One region of the Mesorhizobium sp. B2-6-4 genome, then DNA from elsewhere that is predicted to be linked to it. Evidence: riboswitches for the same ligand, from Rfam matches in the RefSeq annotation. Region 1 holds a riboswitch; the other holds the start of a gene.

The links. A riboswitch is a leader RNA that binds a small molecule or an ion and turns the genes downstream of it on or off. The one in region 1 is predicted to bind thiamine pyrophosphate.
Region 2: it holds a riboswitch for thiamine pyrophosphate, as region 1 does, so the genes downstream of both, thiB (thiamine ABC transporter substrate binding subunit) here and FJ426_RS25400 (YkoF family thiamine/hydroxymethylpyrimidine-binding protein) in region 1, are expected to answer to the same signal.

What each region holds. Positions count from the first base shown of each region.
Region 1 covers NZ_VFUE01000022.1:26,583-33,861, reverse strand. The annotation lists gene FJ426_RS32080 (hypothetical protein) at 57-179, opposite strand; gene FJ426_RS25440 (class I SAM-dependent methyltransferase) at 218-1,045, opposite strand; gene FJ426_RS25435 (glycoside hydrolase family 108 protein) at 1,228-1,965, shown strand; gene FJ426_RS25430 (hypothetical protein) at 1,968-2,168, shown strand; gene FJ426_RS25425 (ABC transporter permease) at 2,165-2,404, shown strand; gene FJ426_RS25420 (hypothetical protein) at 2,389-2,589, shown strand; gene FJ426_RS25415 (hypothetical protein) at 2,690-3,001, shown strand; gene msrA (peptide-methionine (S)-S-oxide reductase MsrA) at 3,184-3,702, shown strand; gene FJ426_RS25405 (hypothetical protein) at 3,842-4,159, opposite strand; TPP riboswitch at 4,378-4,491, shown strand; gene FJ426_RS25400 (YkoF family thiamine/hydroxymethylpyrimidine-binding protein) at 4,482-5,090, shown strand; gene FJ426_RS25395 (ABC transporter permease) at 5,189-5,944, shown strand; gene FJ426_RS25390 (ABC transporter ATP-binding protein) at 5,941-6,708, shown strand; gene FJ426_RS25385 (ABC transporter substrate-binding protein) at 6,701-7,279, shown strand, end outside.
Region 2 covers NZ_VFUE01000032.1:38,304-45,582, reverse strand. The annotation lists gene FJ426_RS29670 (M48 family metalloprotease) at 1-1,301, opposite strand, end outside; gene thiQ (thiamine ABC transporter ATP-binding protein) at 1,559-2,341, opposite strand; gene thiP (thiamine/thiamine pyrophosphate ABC transporter permease) at 2,341-3,954, opposite strand; gene thiB (thiamine ABC transporter substrate binding subunit) at 4,192-5,190, opposite strand; TPP riboswitch at 5,233-5,347, opposite strand; gene FJ426_RS29645 (thiamine diphosphokinase) at 5,436-6,080, shown strand; gene FJ426_RS29640 (ABC-F family ATP-binding cassette domain-containing protein) at 6,082-7,279, shown strand, end outside.

The DNA.
Region 1 (7,279 bases):
CCGCGCGGTCAGGCTCAATCGCTGGGTGGCGCGCTAGGTCGGTTTCTTGCGCAGGATCAGCAATGCTTCGTCGCCATCGGGAAGTACGGCACCTTCAGGTAGTGATCGGCCGCCGTGGGGCTGATATCGATGTTCCGGCGCATGCCGAGATAAAGCCTGCGGGCGATATTTCTGAGCAAGGTCTCGCCTCCGATGGTTTATCCGGGCTGTCGTCTCGTCACCGCCTGATGCCCCAGGCATAGGTTCTTTGCTTGGACGCGTTCAGACGGCGCACCTCGTACCGGCCCTGCCGCTCGATCTCGGCGACCGCTTCGACCACGCCGTCGAAGGACCCCGGCGTGACGTCGTCGAATACGACCATGTCGCCCTCGCGCTGAACGCCCGAAACGCAGCGATGCTCGGCCAGCACGTTCTTCCTGGTGTGCTGCGCGTCGATGAAGGCGAAGTGGATCCGGTTCACGCCGACCCTGGGCAATTGAAGGAGTGAATCGCCCTGCAGGAAGACGATCCGGTCGGCCAGCGGCTGCCACGGCCGAAGCAGTTCGGCGCGCGACTTCCTGCCGTCATGGTCGTCAATGCAATTCCAGTAGAAGCGATGATGGTGCGGCAGGACGTCGAGCGTGACGACATGCCCGCAGGCGCCGGCATCGGCGAGTGCCTTGGCCATGCAGATCGCGGAGAAACCACGCGCGGTGCCGGTCTCGACGACGGTGGTGAACGGCCTTGGGCTGTCGGCCAGCTGGCGGCGAAGAAGACTGTAGAGCACCCGCCCGTGCGGGTAGGCGAGCGCGCTGGTCTTGATGGTGATCTGGGTGTGGAGGGCCAGTTCGTCGAGCCAGTCGCGATCGACGGCAAAGCCGGTTTCGGCCTCGAGCCTGTCGATCTCAGCGAATGAGACGCGCCGGGTGGCTTCGAACAGCCTCAGATATTCCTTTTTCGAGGCACGCGGCGCCGAGCCCAGCGGGTCGACGTTCCAGCGGCGATCGATGGCGGCCGACAGGCTGTTGAAGGCCAGGCGCCGCGCGGCGCCAACAAAGTCTCTCATCCCAGACCTGTTCGTCCCAAAATTGTATTTTTTCTAACCATGCGCCGGCCGGCGCGCAAGGCGACCTCCGGTTTTGACGCACTGCAAGTAGGCACCGAGGCGCGCGCAACGGCGACTATCCGCACTCCTGTGCTGCCGGCGATCACCCACTCACCCATCCACCAGAAATCGAAAGGGATATCATGGACCGCAATTTTACGTGGGCGCTTGCGCTCGTCCTCAAATCCGAAGGCGGCTGGTCGGACAATCCGGCCGATCCGGGCGGCGCCACCATGAAGGGCGTCACGCTCGCCAATTTCCGCCGCTACGTGAAGGCGGACGCCGTCAAGGCGGATCTCAGGAAGATCAGCGATGCCCAGCTCGCCACGGTGTACCGCCGCTTCTACTGGGATGCGGTGGCTGGCGCCGAGTTGCCCGACGGCGTGGACTACGCGGTGTTCGACTATGCCGTGAACAGTGGGCCAAGCAGGGCGGCGAAATATCTTCAAGCAGTGGTCGGCACCGCCCAGGACGGCCGCATCGGGCCCGAGACGCTCGCGGCCGTCGGTTCCCGACCGGCCGCCGTCGTCATCGACAATCTCTGCGATGCCCGCCTGGATTTCCTGAAGCGGCTTCCGACCTGGCCGACTTTCGGCAAAGGCTGGTCGAGCCGGGTCGGATCCGTCCGCGCACAGGCGCTGCTGCTGACGGCTGTCGGGGCAGGCGAGGCATCGGCCACGCGGCCAGATCCTGCGCCGACCGCTGCTGCGGCGGCGCCGGGCGGCGCTGCTGCCACAGGTGCCGTCGAACCGGTCGCGGCGGCGCCTGCCGGCGCCAACATCCCAGCCGCCGCCAAGGCGGGCGGGATCATTGTCGCGTGCCTGCTCGTCGCCTACGCCGCCTGGCACCACGTCGCCGCCGCCTTGCAAAGAATGTTCTGATCATGGCCACGACAACCCAGCCGACCATCCGTCCGACCAACAAGCTGACGGCCGCGACCATCGCCGCCGCCGCCGTTTCGATTTCGGGCGTCTTCGTACGCAATGTCTGGCCGTCCTGGTACGATGCCGAGACATGGGCCACGCTGCTGCCGTTGGCCGTCTTTGCCGTCGGCTATCTCGTCAAGGACGCGCCAAACCAATGAGCGCGCTCCTCTCCTTCCTGCTCAGCAATTCGACCGTTTTCGGCATCGGCGCAGCCATCATCGCTGCGTTTGGCTGGGGTGTTCGCCAGCGGCTTGCCGGGGAACGCGCCGAACGCAGCCGGCAGGCTGCGGCCGAGGCGGCGGCGCGCGACGTCGCCGATCAGGTTGACAACGATATCGGCGCGCTGCCCGCCGCCACTGCCCGAAAGGAGCTCAGGTCATGGGCAAGGGATTGATTGTCGCAGCGGCCGCAGCACTTGTCGCGGTAGCCGGCTGCACCACCGTCACCGGCGGATTTTGCGCGGTCTCGAGCCCGATGCGCTTGTCCGCATCCGCCGTTGCAGCGCTGTCGGATGCGGAAGTCCGGATGCTGCTGGCGCACAACCGCAAGGGCGAGAAACTGTGCGGGTGGAAACCATGACGATCGTATTGCCGCTCGATTCGGGCCCTGCTGCCCCGGGACTGCTCATCTTCGGTGCCGGATCGGTCATTCTGTTTCCTGATCGCGAGACAATGAAATGATGCATGATATTTTCGACCTGCTCGGCATCAAGGTGCCGGTGGTGGTCGCCGGCCTTTCCGGCGGCATATTGCGCGCGCTGTCGCGCCACCGCTACAAACCGCGCGAGATGGTGGCCTCGCCGATCTGCGGCGCGCTAGCCGCCGCCTATCTGACGCTGCCCGTGGTCCAGTATTCCCGCGCCATGGGCCTGCCGATGGCCAATGACGACACCACGACGCTGGCGGCCGCATTCCTCATCGGCGTCTGCGCGATGTGGATCTCGGATATCGTATTCGAGGTCGTGGTGCGCAGGTTCAAGCCTGGGGAGTGACGCCGCGCGTCCGTGGTGATCGGCAGCAGGACGCGCCCATCGACTGGACGAAGCCGACGACAATGCCCATCTATGGGAAATCCTGGAGCGGCTGTCATAGCGCCGGGCCTCCAGTTTTATCGTGCGCAATTCCGACGGAAACGGCTACAACCTTTCCCGGAGTTGCTTTGGGGAGATTTGATATGGCGACTGCAAGCGAACGCGCGGTGCTTGCCGGCGGCTGTTTCTGGGGCATGCAGGATCTGATCCGACGCATCCCGGGCGTCCTGTCCACGCGCGTCGGCTACAGCGGCGGCGACGTGCCTGATGCCACCTACCGAAACCATGGCACCCATGCCGAAGCCATCGAGATCAATTTCGATCCCGCCAGTGTGAGCTACCGTACGCTGCTGGAGTTCTTCTTCCAGATTCATGATCCGACGACACGCAACCGCCAGGGCAACGATGTGGGGATGAGCTACCGTTCGGCGATCTACTACACCACCGATGAGCAGAAGCGCGTCGCCGAAGACACTATCGCCGACGTCGACGCCTCGGACCTGTGGCCCGGCAAGGTGGTCACCGAGGTGGCTCCGGCCGGCGCGTTCTGGGAAGCCGAACCCGAGCATCAGGACTATCTGCAGAAATACCCGAACGGCTACACCTGTCATTTCGTCAGGCCGGGCTGGAAGCTGCCGGTTCGCGAAAAGGCTGTTTCGTAGACGGCGCCCGAACCGAGACGAAGGCCGATGGCGGTTTACGTCTCAGGCGCCTGCCTGTTCGGCGAGGGTGAAACATAAAGAGACGGAAACGCCACGGAACAGACGCCCCGTGGCGTTCTCCAGCAGTTTCGGCGAATGGCTACTTGCCGCAATGCTTGTCATTGACGGTCGGCGAAGCGGTGCCCGGAGCGGTGTGGCTGGCATCCGGCTGAGCACCTTGTGGGCTGGCCGGACAGTTCCGGTCCGCGTTCGAATTCATGCCGTCGGGCATGACGGTCGTGCTGCCGGTCGTGCCAGGATCCACCGTGTTCGGCGATGCCGGCGTGTTCGGGTCGACCGTGACCGACTGGCCGCTGCCGGGCCCATTATTGGCGCCGTTTCCGCCAGCACTTTGCGCCATCGCCGAAGTCGCGAGACCAATGGTAAGAGCCGAAGCTGCGAGGATTTTCATGAGCATGGTTTGTCTCCATTTCTGTGAAGTCTTCGCTCGTTTCCACGAAGTTCGTCGCGTTTGCGACTATAGGGACAACCACTCGTCGTGGCTAAGGTTCCGGACAAATTTCCCTCAAGACCGGGCCCGACGGAACCGCCCATAAATCAGGCCTGGCGCAATGCATTTCCGGCGATGGTCCTGAAAAAACAGCTTTCATAGCCGCCCGATTGGTGCTTTAACGCGTCCATCCACAGGGGTGCTCCGTACGGTCGGGGCTGAGACGGGGGCGGCAAGCCCACAGACCCTAGAAGCTGATCTGGGTAATACCAGCGGAGCGAGGCGGGCGATGTTTTCAGGCGCACAGATTTCCCTATATCCCATGTCCGGCGATTTTGTCGGCGTCATCCTTGGCGCGCTCGGGGCACTGGACCCTTATCGTGATCGACTGCGGATCGAGACCGACGATATCTCGACCTTGCTTGTCGGGCCGCCCGAGGTGCTGTTTCCTGCCATGCGCGACCTGTTCGTGGCGGCAGCGCGCAGCGGCAAGCATTGCGTGCTTTCGGCCGCCATCTCGCGCGGCTGCCCGGGCGAGCCGGACGATCCGATCTGCCGCTCCGACGCGTTTGGCGGACCTGCCGGGCCGCTCGGCCCGCGCAAGGAAGCGGCTATCGCCGCCGTGCGCGGCGTGGCCGTCACCGGCCAGCCGGCGGCGGCGCAGTTCTCGCTTTACGTCATGGGCACCGGCGACCACATGGACGAGATCTATGGCTGCATCGACTTCCTGAAGCAGTCGGGCGTATATGAGCGCTCCAAGCATTTCTGCACAAAGTTGCGCGGCGACGCAGGCGCCATTTTTACCGCACTCAACGAGGCCTTTTGCCGCTTCGGGCCGGGTGCCGGTCACGTAACGCTCGACGTCACCGTCTCGGCCAACAGCCCCACCGCCGTCTGACGGCGCGCCCCGCGCCATCCGCTCCGGGTACCTGCGTGTCCTCCCCGTCCGCCCCTTCGCGTCCGATCGTGGACCTCATCGCCAGAACCGCTCCGGCGATGCTTTCGGTGGGGCTGCTGCTAGCCGCGTGGGAACTCTATGCGCGCTTTGGTGGCATCAAGCCGACAATCCTCCCGGCGCCATCGCGCGTCTTCGCTCAGGCAATGCTCAACCGGCACGCGCTGGCCGATAACGCCGTGCCAACCCTCCGTGCCACGCTCGCAGGCTTTGCCTGTTCGCTCGGCGGTGCCTTTGCGATGTCGATATTGATCGACTTCTCCCAGCCATTGCGGCGCGCCCTTTTTCCGGTCTTCGTGGTCAGCCAGACCTTGCCGCTGGTGGCGATTGCACCGCTGGTGGTGCTGTGGTTCGGCTTTGGGCTGATGCCCAAGATCATGCTGGTGGCGCTGGTCACCTTCTTTCCGATGTTGGTGGCTTTGGCCGAAGGATATGAGGCGACGGAGGCTGAGATCGGCCAAATGCTGCGCGCCATGGGGGCAGGGCGCTGGCGTGTCTTCGTCCTGGCGCGGCTGCCCTCGGCGCTGCCCTACTTCTTCGCCGGTGTCAGGATCTCGATCACCTATGCTGTCGTGGGCGCCATCTTCGCCGAATATGCGGGCGCGGCGAAGGGCCTCGGCATCTACATGCTCAACGCCAAGAACAACTTCCGCCCGGACCTGGTGCTGGCCGCCGTCGCCGTCAGCGCCGTGCTGACGCTCGTCCTGTTCGGGCTGACGATGCTGGTCCAGCGCCTTGCCATGCCATGGGAACGGACCGCCGGCGGGCGGGCCGCAGGAAAGGGGCCGTGGCGATGAACCGGCTCGAACTGCGACATGTGCGCAAGGCCTTCGAAGGACTCGACGTGCTTGCCGACATTTCGCTCAGCGTCGGCGCCGGCGAATTCGTCTCCATTCTGGGCCCCTCCGGCGCCGGCAAGTCGACGCTGTTCCAGCTTCTGACCGGCGCGCTTCACGGCGAGGGCGAGATATTCTTCGACGGCAAGCCGCTCGATGACCACGGCCGGCATTTCGCTTTCATGCCGCAGCGCGACGCGTTGATGCCTTGGCGGCGCATTCTTGACAACGCCACACTCGGGCTTGAGGTGCAAGGTGTCAGGCGCAAGGCTGCCCGCGCTCGCGTTGCTCCGCTGTTCGAGGAATTCGGGCTTGCCGGTTTCGAACGGCATTTTCCGGCGCAGCTTTCCGGCGGCATGCGCCAGCGCGCGGCCTTGCTGCGCACCGTGGTGCAGGAACGCGATATGCTGCTGCTCGACGAGCCATTCGGCGCACTCGATGCCCTGACCCGCGCCGCCATGCAACGCTGGTTGGAACAGATGTGGCGGCGCCACTGCTGGACGGCGCTGCTGATCACCCACGACGTGCGCGAAGCTGTGTTCCTGTCCGACCGCATCTATGTGCTTTCGGCGCGGCCGGCGCGCGTCGTCGCTGAGATCACCGTGCCGCTGCCGCGTCCACGCGAACTGGCCGGCGGCGCTGCACGGCAGGCCGGCACCCTCGAAGCCGAGATCCTCGACATCCTCCTCAACCCGAGCCACCAGAAGGACACGGACCATGACTGACCTGACGCGCCGGCAAGCCTTGCTGCTTACTGCCGCTGCCGGCCTTCCCCTTGTAGCCCGGCCAGGCCGATCTCTTGCCCAGGCGGCCGCCCGGAAAGTAACGGTGGCGCTGGACTGGACGGTCAACACCAACCATATCGGCCTGTTCGTCGCTCGCGACAAAGGGTTTTACAGCGAGGCCGGCCTCGAGGTCGACATCCTGCCCTACAGCGATACCGGTGCAGGCACGCTGGTTGCCAACCGCGTTGCCGATTTCGGCATCAACGGCTCCATCGGCCTCTTCACCCAGAAAACCGCCGGCGCCGATCTCAAGGCGGTCTATGCCGTGGTGCAGTCCGAAACCGGACGGCTGGTGTTCAATGCAGCGCGTGACGAGATCAAAACCCCCAGGGATCTTGACGGCCTGACCTATGGCGGTTTCGGCAGTGCCTGGGAAAACGCGCTGATCTCGACCATCATCCGTCACGACGGCGGCAAGGGGGCTTTCGAAACGGTGACGCTCGGCACGTCCGCCTATGAGGCGCTGGCCAACGGTTCGGTCGACTTCACGTTGGAGGTCTCGACCTGGGAA
Region 2 (7,279 bases), on a different contig from region 1:
TGCAGCGGCTTCAGCGCCGTCTTTTCGGCGGCACTCAGAATGCGGAACGAGCCGCTGACGGAACGCGCGACGGTGTCGAGCGACGTGCTGGCGGATGGTGCCGCCGTCAGCAGCCGGTAGACCTGGCCGCCGGCGCGGATTACCGCGATATCGAACTGCCAGCCTTCGGCGCCTGCATGCGCCGTCGCCGCCTCGTTGCCGTTGATCGTTTCCTGCCTGACGCTCGCATCATCGAGACCGGCCACCCAGCCGCTCCTGATATAATCGGTCAGCGCACGGTTCTTGTCGATCGACACGCCGTCGAAGCGGATCGCAATGTCGCCCGGCCCGGTCGCCGTCACGGCGGCGGCCGAATTGTCGATGATAAAGCCCTCCGGCACCGAGAAGGACACGCCCAGGCCCGGATGCAGAAAGGTCTCGCCGCGCACATAGCCTTCTTCCGGCGTGTCGCCGTAGAGCAGGCCGTCTATGCCGGCGAGGAAGGCGTCGCGATCGCGGGTGCCGACGCCCGGCGGGCCGAACTGGCGGGCATGGCGTTGCGCAAGGTCGATACGCTGCGGCGTATTGGGATGCGTTGCCAGGAAATCGAGGCTGGCGTCGGTGGCGCCGCTGATCGAGCGGAAATCAGTGTAGGCCGACATGGACTGCAAGAAGCGGCCGGCGGCGTAAGGATCGTAGCCGGCTTCGCCGATCGACTTGATGCCGATCGCGTCGGCCTCCAGTTCCTGGTTGCGCGAAAACTGCGCCAGTCTCAGCTTGCCGCGGATCAGCGCCGCCTTGGCGGTCGGGCTGTCGCCGAGCACGTCGGAAACAACCTTGGTGGCGAGCCCCTCCTCGGCCTCGAGCTGCTGGCGCTGCAGGCCGTGGTTGGCGGTGACGTGGCCCATCTCATGCGCGATGACGGCGGCGAGCTCGGCCGAATCATTGGCCAGCGCCAGCAGGCCGCGCGTGACGTAGAGATAGCCGCCCGGCAGCGCGAAGGCATTGACGTTGGGCGAATTGAGGATGGTGATGCGATAGGTCTGGGTCGGATTGGCCGACACCACCGTCAGGCTGCCGACGACCTTGGCGACCATGCGCTCGAGCTTGGGATCGGAATATTCGCCGCCATAGGTCGCCAGTATGCGTGGATGCTGCGCCTTGGCCAGTTCGGCCAACTTGTTATTGGCCGCGACATTGTCGACCGTGATCGGTTTGTCGGAAGGCTGGAAGCCGGATTCCTGGACTTCCGGAGGTGTGAACATCTGGCAGCTTGCCAGGGCTACGACAAAGCCAGCCAGCGCCAGAAAGCGCGCCAGCATTTTCCCTCTTGGTCTTTCCGTGCCGGTCGGCAGAACGGCTTCCTTTCGGGTCTGGCGCATGCCCGCGAAAGTCGGGGCGATCCTCGCAAGGGCTCATGCGCAAATCAAAGCATTACAGCATCCACGCCATACCAACGCGCGGCGGATGCCGCAGGCAAATCACGGCCTGCACCGAACCGGTACGGGGCGGACCTAGCCACACTACCTCTGTCATGGCAAGCAATCGCCCCGTCGCCAGGAGCCGGTTTGAGCGTAAATTATGTCCGCTTCCGGGCAATATCTCGTGATCCAGCCTCCCAGGCGCTTGTGCCAACATAGCGCCGGAAAACTTCAGGACCAGCCCCGGCAAAGAAATCATCCGCCTTGCCCTTGGCGGCAACCATGCCCTTGTCGAGGAACACCACCTCCTCACAAATACGGCGTGCGTCCTGTGGCTGATGCGTAACGAACAGCAGCGTCATGCCACGCTCGGCATGCACGTCGGCGACAAGATCGAGCATGTCGTCGCGCAAGGCCGGTCCGAGTGAAGCGAAAGGCTCGTCCAGAAGAAGCACCGGGCGGTTGCGAACCAGCACGCGCGCCAATGCGACACGCTGGCGTTCGCCTCCCGAAAGTTCGCGCGGCAGGCGTCTTTCCTTGCCCGCGAGGCCGGTGCGCGCGATCGCCTCCGCGATGTCAGCGCGGTCGGCCTCGGTCAGCCGCAGCGAGGGCGAGCGGCCGAGCCCGACATTCTCTTCGACCGAAAGATGGGCAAAAAGATTGTTTTCCTGGAACACCATCGACACGGGCCGCGCCGAAGGCGGCGCCGCGCCGACATCGGCGCCGCCGATCAGCACGCGGCCAGCTCGCGGCGTCTCGAAGCCCGCCACCAGATTGAGCAGCGTCGACTTGCCCGAGCCGCTCGGCCCCATGATGGCGGTAATTTTCGACGCGGCGAAATCGACATCGAAAACGAGCGGCGCGTCGCCGTAGCTGAACGAGACCGTGTCCAGCCGCACCTCGGCTCCCCTTGTCGCACCATTGGTGGCGCCCGCAGCCATCAGTCTCGTTCCCCCCTTCCCAGCCAGCTCGCCGCCACCACAAGCGCAAGGCAGACCAGACCGAGCAGCAGCGCCAGGCCGGCGGCGTCCTCGGTACGGTAGCTGCCCATGCGCGCCAGGAGAAGGTAGGGCAAAGTCTGCACGGAATCACTGCCGAACAGTGCGATGACACCGAGATCGCCAAGCGACAGCGCCATGGCAAACGCGAAGGCGGTGGCCAGCGGCCGTCGCAGCGACGGCCAGTCGACCAGCCGCAACCGGGCCCAGCCCGCTATTGCCAGAAGCGCGCAGAGCCGCTCATGGCGCTCGCTCGCCGCATCATAGGCGGGGCGGATGGCACGGATGGCGAAAGGCATCGCCATGACTGCATTGACGGTGACGACCATGACCGGGGCTATGGCAAAGACATCGCCGACATGGCGCAGCAGAAGGAACCAGCCGGCGCCGATGACGATGGGCGGCACGACCAGGACGAAGCCGGCGCCGGTGTCGGTGGCGTGTTCGAGCACGGTCCGCGGACCGGAGCGGCGCTTCAGGGCCAGCACGCGGCGCGCGATGGTGAGCGAAAGCGACAGCGCAACCGACAGCAGCGCCGACAGGAAGGCCAGCACGGCGCTGGTCAGCGTCGCCTGCCGCACCGCCGCCTCGCCGGCGAGACGGCCAAGGTCGGCGCCGAGGCCTGACATCAGCGTCGCCGTCATCGGCCCGCCGACAAACAAAAGGGCCAGCACGACGAGCGCGGCATTCAGCGCGGTCTCGGTCCTGCCGGCCGAGACGTAGCGGCGCGGCGCCACCGGCAGATTGGCGTCACCGGTGGTGTTGGCGCCGAGCCGCGTCAACGCCAGCACCACGACAAAGGTCAGCGCGATCTGCAGCAGCGTCAGCGCCACCGCCCGCGCGGGATCGAAATCGAAACGCAGCGCCTGGTAGATGCCGACCTCCAGCGTCGTCGCGCTGGGGCCGCCGCCCAGCGTCAACACGATCGTGAAGGATGTGATGCAGAGCATGAACACCAGGCCGGCGACGCCCGGCAGAGCGGCGCGCAGTGTCGGCCACTCGATCAGCCGGAAAGCCGGTGCGGCACCCATGCCGAGCTGGCTCGCCAGCCGCCATTGGTCGGCTTGGATGGTTTGCAGCACTTCGAGGAACAGCCGCGTGGCCAGCGGCAGGTTGAAGAAAACATGAGCAACGAGGATGCCGGAGAGGCCATAAATGCCCGGCCAATGGTAACCGCCGACGGCACCAAGAAAGCCGGCGAAATAGCCGGCGCGGCCGTAGAGCGCCAGGATGCCGAGCGCCGCCACAATCGCCGGCAGCGCCAACGGCAGGGCGAAGAGCTGGAGGATGAAGCCGCGGCCGGGAAAGTGCGGATGCCGCGACAGCGCGCGAGCCACGAACAGGGCCGGCGCCACCGACAGCAGCGTCGAAAGCGCCGCCTGCCAGAACGTAAAGCGCACGACGCGCAGGAGATAAGGATCGAAGGCTGCCCAGGCTCCGGAGAAATCGTTCGCGCCTTCGAAAAGAAGACCCGCAAACGCGCCGCCGATCAGCAGCGCGATCGCCGCAAGCGCGAGGATGCCGGCGGAGATGCGGGAGTCAGACGCGCGCTGCACGCTGGGCCGCCCAAAGGATCTTTAGCGAGCGTCGCGTTCCTTCGCGCCCCCCTCTGTCCTGCCGGACATCTCCCCCACTTGGGGGGAGATTGGCTGCTTCAGCGCTCCACCCTCTCCTGTGACGTCGCCAATTGGCGAAAGCCGTCGTGACGGCCAATCTCCCCCCTCGTGGGGGAGATGTCCGGCAGGACAGAGGAGGGCGCCGTAGAGCACTCATCATTCGATCATACGACCAAACTACTTGCTCATCACCGCCAGCCATTCATCCACCCATGCCTTGCGGTTGGCCGCGACCTCCTCGGGACTGAACAGCAAGGTTTTGGTCGGCTTGACCAGTCTGTCGAAGGCCGGATTGAGCGGCTTGTCGGTCTTGCCGGCCGGGAACATCCAGTTGGTCTCGGGGATGACATCCTGGAATTTCGGCCCGGTCATGAAGGCGATGAACTTTTCCGCCAGCGGATTTTTGGCTCCCGTCGTGGTGATGCCGGCGACCTCGATCTGCAGATACTCGCCCTCCTCGAAGGAAGCGGCCTGGTAGCGCTCGGTGTTCTCGGCAACCATGTGGTAGGCGGGCGAGGTCGTGTAGGACAACACCATCGGCGCCTCGCCCTTGGTGAACAGGCCGTAGGCCTCGCTCCAGCCCGGCGTCACGGTCAAGACCTTCGCCTTGAGCTTGGCCCAGGCCTCCGGCGCCTTGTCGCCATAGACCGACTTCACCCACAACAGCAGGCCGAGGCCCGGCGTCGAGGTGCGAGGATCCTGGATGACGATCTTGTCGTCGGCACTGCCCTCGACCAATTCCTTCAAGCCCTTGGGCGGCGTCTTCAGCTTCTGCGTGTCATAGACGACGGCGAAATAGCCATAGTCGTACGGGACAAAGATGTCGTCGTTCCAGCCGCCCGGCACATTGAGCCCGGTCACGGCGCCATGCGGCGCAAACAGGCCAGTGGCCTTGGCATCGGCGGTGAGATTGGTGTCGAGGCCAAGCACGATGTCGGCCTTAGTCGCGGCCCCTTCCAGCTTGACGCGGTTGAGCAGCGCGACGCCGTCGGCAACCGAGACGAAGTCGACATCGCAGCCGCATTCGGCCTCGAATTCCTTCTTCACCACCGGGCCGGGGCCCCAGTCGGCGGTAAAGCTCTCATAAGTGTAGACGGTGAGCTTGTCCTTGGCTAAGGCCGGCCCGGACAGAACCACGACCATTGCAGAGACAAGGGCGTATAAAAGCGTGCGCATCGGCGCCTCCTTCGTTCGGGTTAAAGGAATTGAGGCGTCGGACTGTCCGAAACGTCTAATCCCTCCGCCGGTACAAACCGGATCAGGTTCAGCGGGTTGGCGAGACTGCCTCTCAGCCGGTCCGCGAATATCGCGTCCGGCACCCCGTTAGAGCGCCTCGACACATAGGCCCGGCCGGTGAACCGCGCAAGTGGCTGTTTGCCGGCCTTCCGTTTCCGCTGTCGGGCTGGTAAGGGCCACACGATATGAGCACATTCACCATCCTGCTTGGCGGCGACCTCATCCGCACGCCACGGCTCGACCGTCAGGTCGAGGGGACCCGCGTCATCGCCGCCGATGCCGGCATCGGCCATGCGAGGACGCTCGGCCTTGTGCCGGAACTGTGGGTCGGCGATTTCGATTCCGTGCCCGCCGGCCTGCCGGATGAGTTGGCCGCCGTGCCGCGCCGAACCTTCCCGGCAGAGAAGGACGCCACCGATGGCGAACTCGCGATATCGGCCGCCCTGGAGCGCGGCGCGACCAGCCTCGTGCTTGCCGGCGCCTTCGGCGGCAAACGCGCCGACCATGCCTTCCTGCACATGGCGCTCGCCCTGCGGCTGGCCGGGGCCGGGACAAAGGTGCTGTTGACCAGCGGCGCGCAGGAAGGCGTGCCCCTGGCGCACGGCACGGTCCACTTCGACTATACAGACGGCACCCTGTTCTCGATCCTGGGTTTTTCCGAGCTTGCCGGGCTGACCGTCGCCGGCGCGAAATGGCCGCTTGACCGCGTCAAGGTCGCGTTCGGCTCATCGCTGACCATCTCTAATGAGGTCAAGGGCAGGCTCGAGATCGCGCTGGGAGCGGGGCGCGCGCTGCTGCTCGCCCATCCCTATCCCTTGCCAGAAAGCTGACATGGCGCCGCCTCTTCTCAATCTCGACGGAATAAAACTGACCTTCGGCGGCACGCCCCTGCTCGACGGCGCCGACTTGGCTGCGTCGGCCGGCGACAAGATCGCGCTGGTCGGTCGCAACGGGTCCGGCAAGTCGACGCTGCTCAAGATCGCCGCCGGCCTGATCGAGCCGCAGGACGGCGAGGTGTTCCGCCAGCCATCGGCGACCGTCCGCTATCTGCCGCAAATGCCCGACATGGACGGGTTCGCAACCGTGCGCGCCTATGTCGAGGCCGGGCTCGGTCCCGCCGACGATCCTTATCGCGCCAGCTACCTGATGGAGCATCTCGGCCTCTCGGGCGAGGAGCAGCCGGGCGACCTCTCCGGCGGCGAGGCCAGGCGCGCCGCCCTTGCCCGCGTCATGGCGCCGGAGCCCGATATCCTGCTGCTCGATGAGCCGACCAACCATCTCGATCTCTCGGTGATCGAATGGCTGGAAGAGGAGCTCGTCCGCACCTCCTCGGCCCTCATCGTCATCTCGCACGACCGCCGTTTCCTCGAGCGCGTCTCGCGCGCCACCGTGTGGCTCGACCGGGGCCAGACGCGCCGGCTGGATAAGGGCTTCGGCCATTTCGAGGAATGGCGCGACCAGGTGCTTGAGGAAGAAGAGCGCGAACAGCACAAGCTCGGCCGCCAGATCGTGCGCGAGGAACACTGGCTGCGCTATGGCGTGACGGCGCGGCGCAAGCGCAACATGCGCCGCCTGGGCGAATTGCAGACCATGCGCCAGCGTTTTCGCGGCCATCGCGGCGCCGAAGGCACCGCGACCATGGTGGCCAGCGACGCCGCCGAATCCGGCAAGCTGGTGATCGAGGCCAGGAACATCGAGAAGAGCTTTGGCGACCTCACCGTGGTCAAGGGGTTCTCGACCCGCATCCAGCGCGGCGACCGCATCGGCCTCGTCGGGCCGAACGGCGCCGGCAAGACGACGCTTCTGAAGATGCTGACCGGAGAATTGCAGCCGGATGCCGGTTCGGTGCGGCTCGGCACCAATCTGGAGATCGCCACGCTCGACCAGAAGCGCGAGGCGGTCGATCCGCAGGAAACGCTGGCGCAATATCTCACCGACGGGCGCGGCGAGAACCTTGTCATCAATGGCGAGCAGCGCCACGTCGTCTCCTACATGAAGGACTTCCTGTTCAAGCCGGAGCAGGCACGCA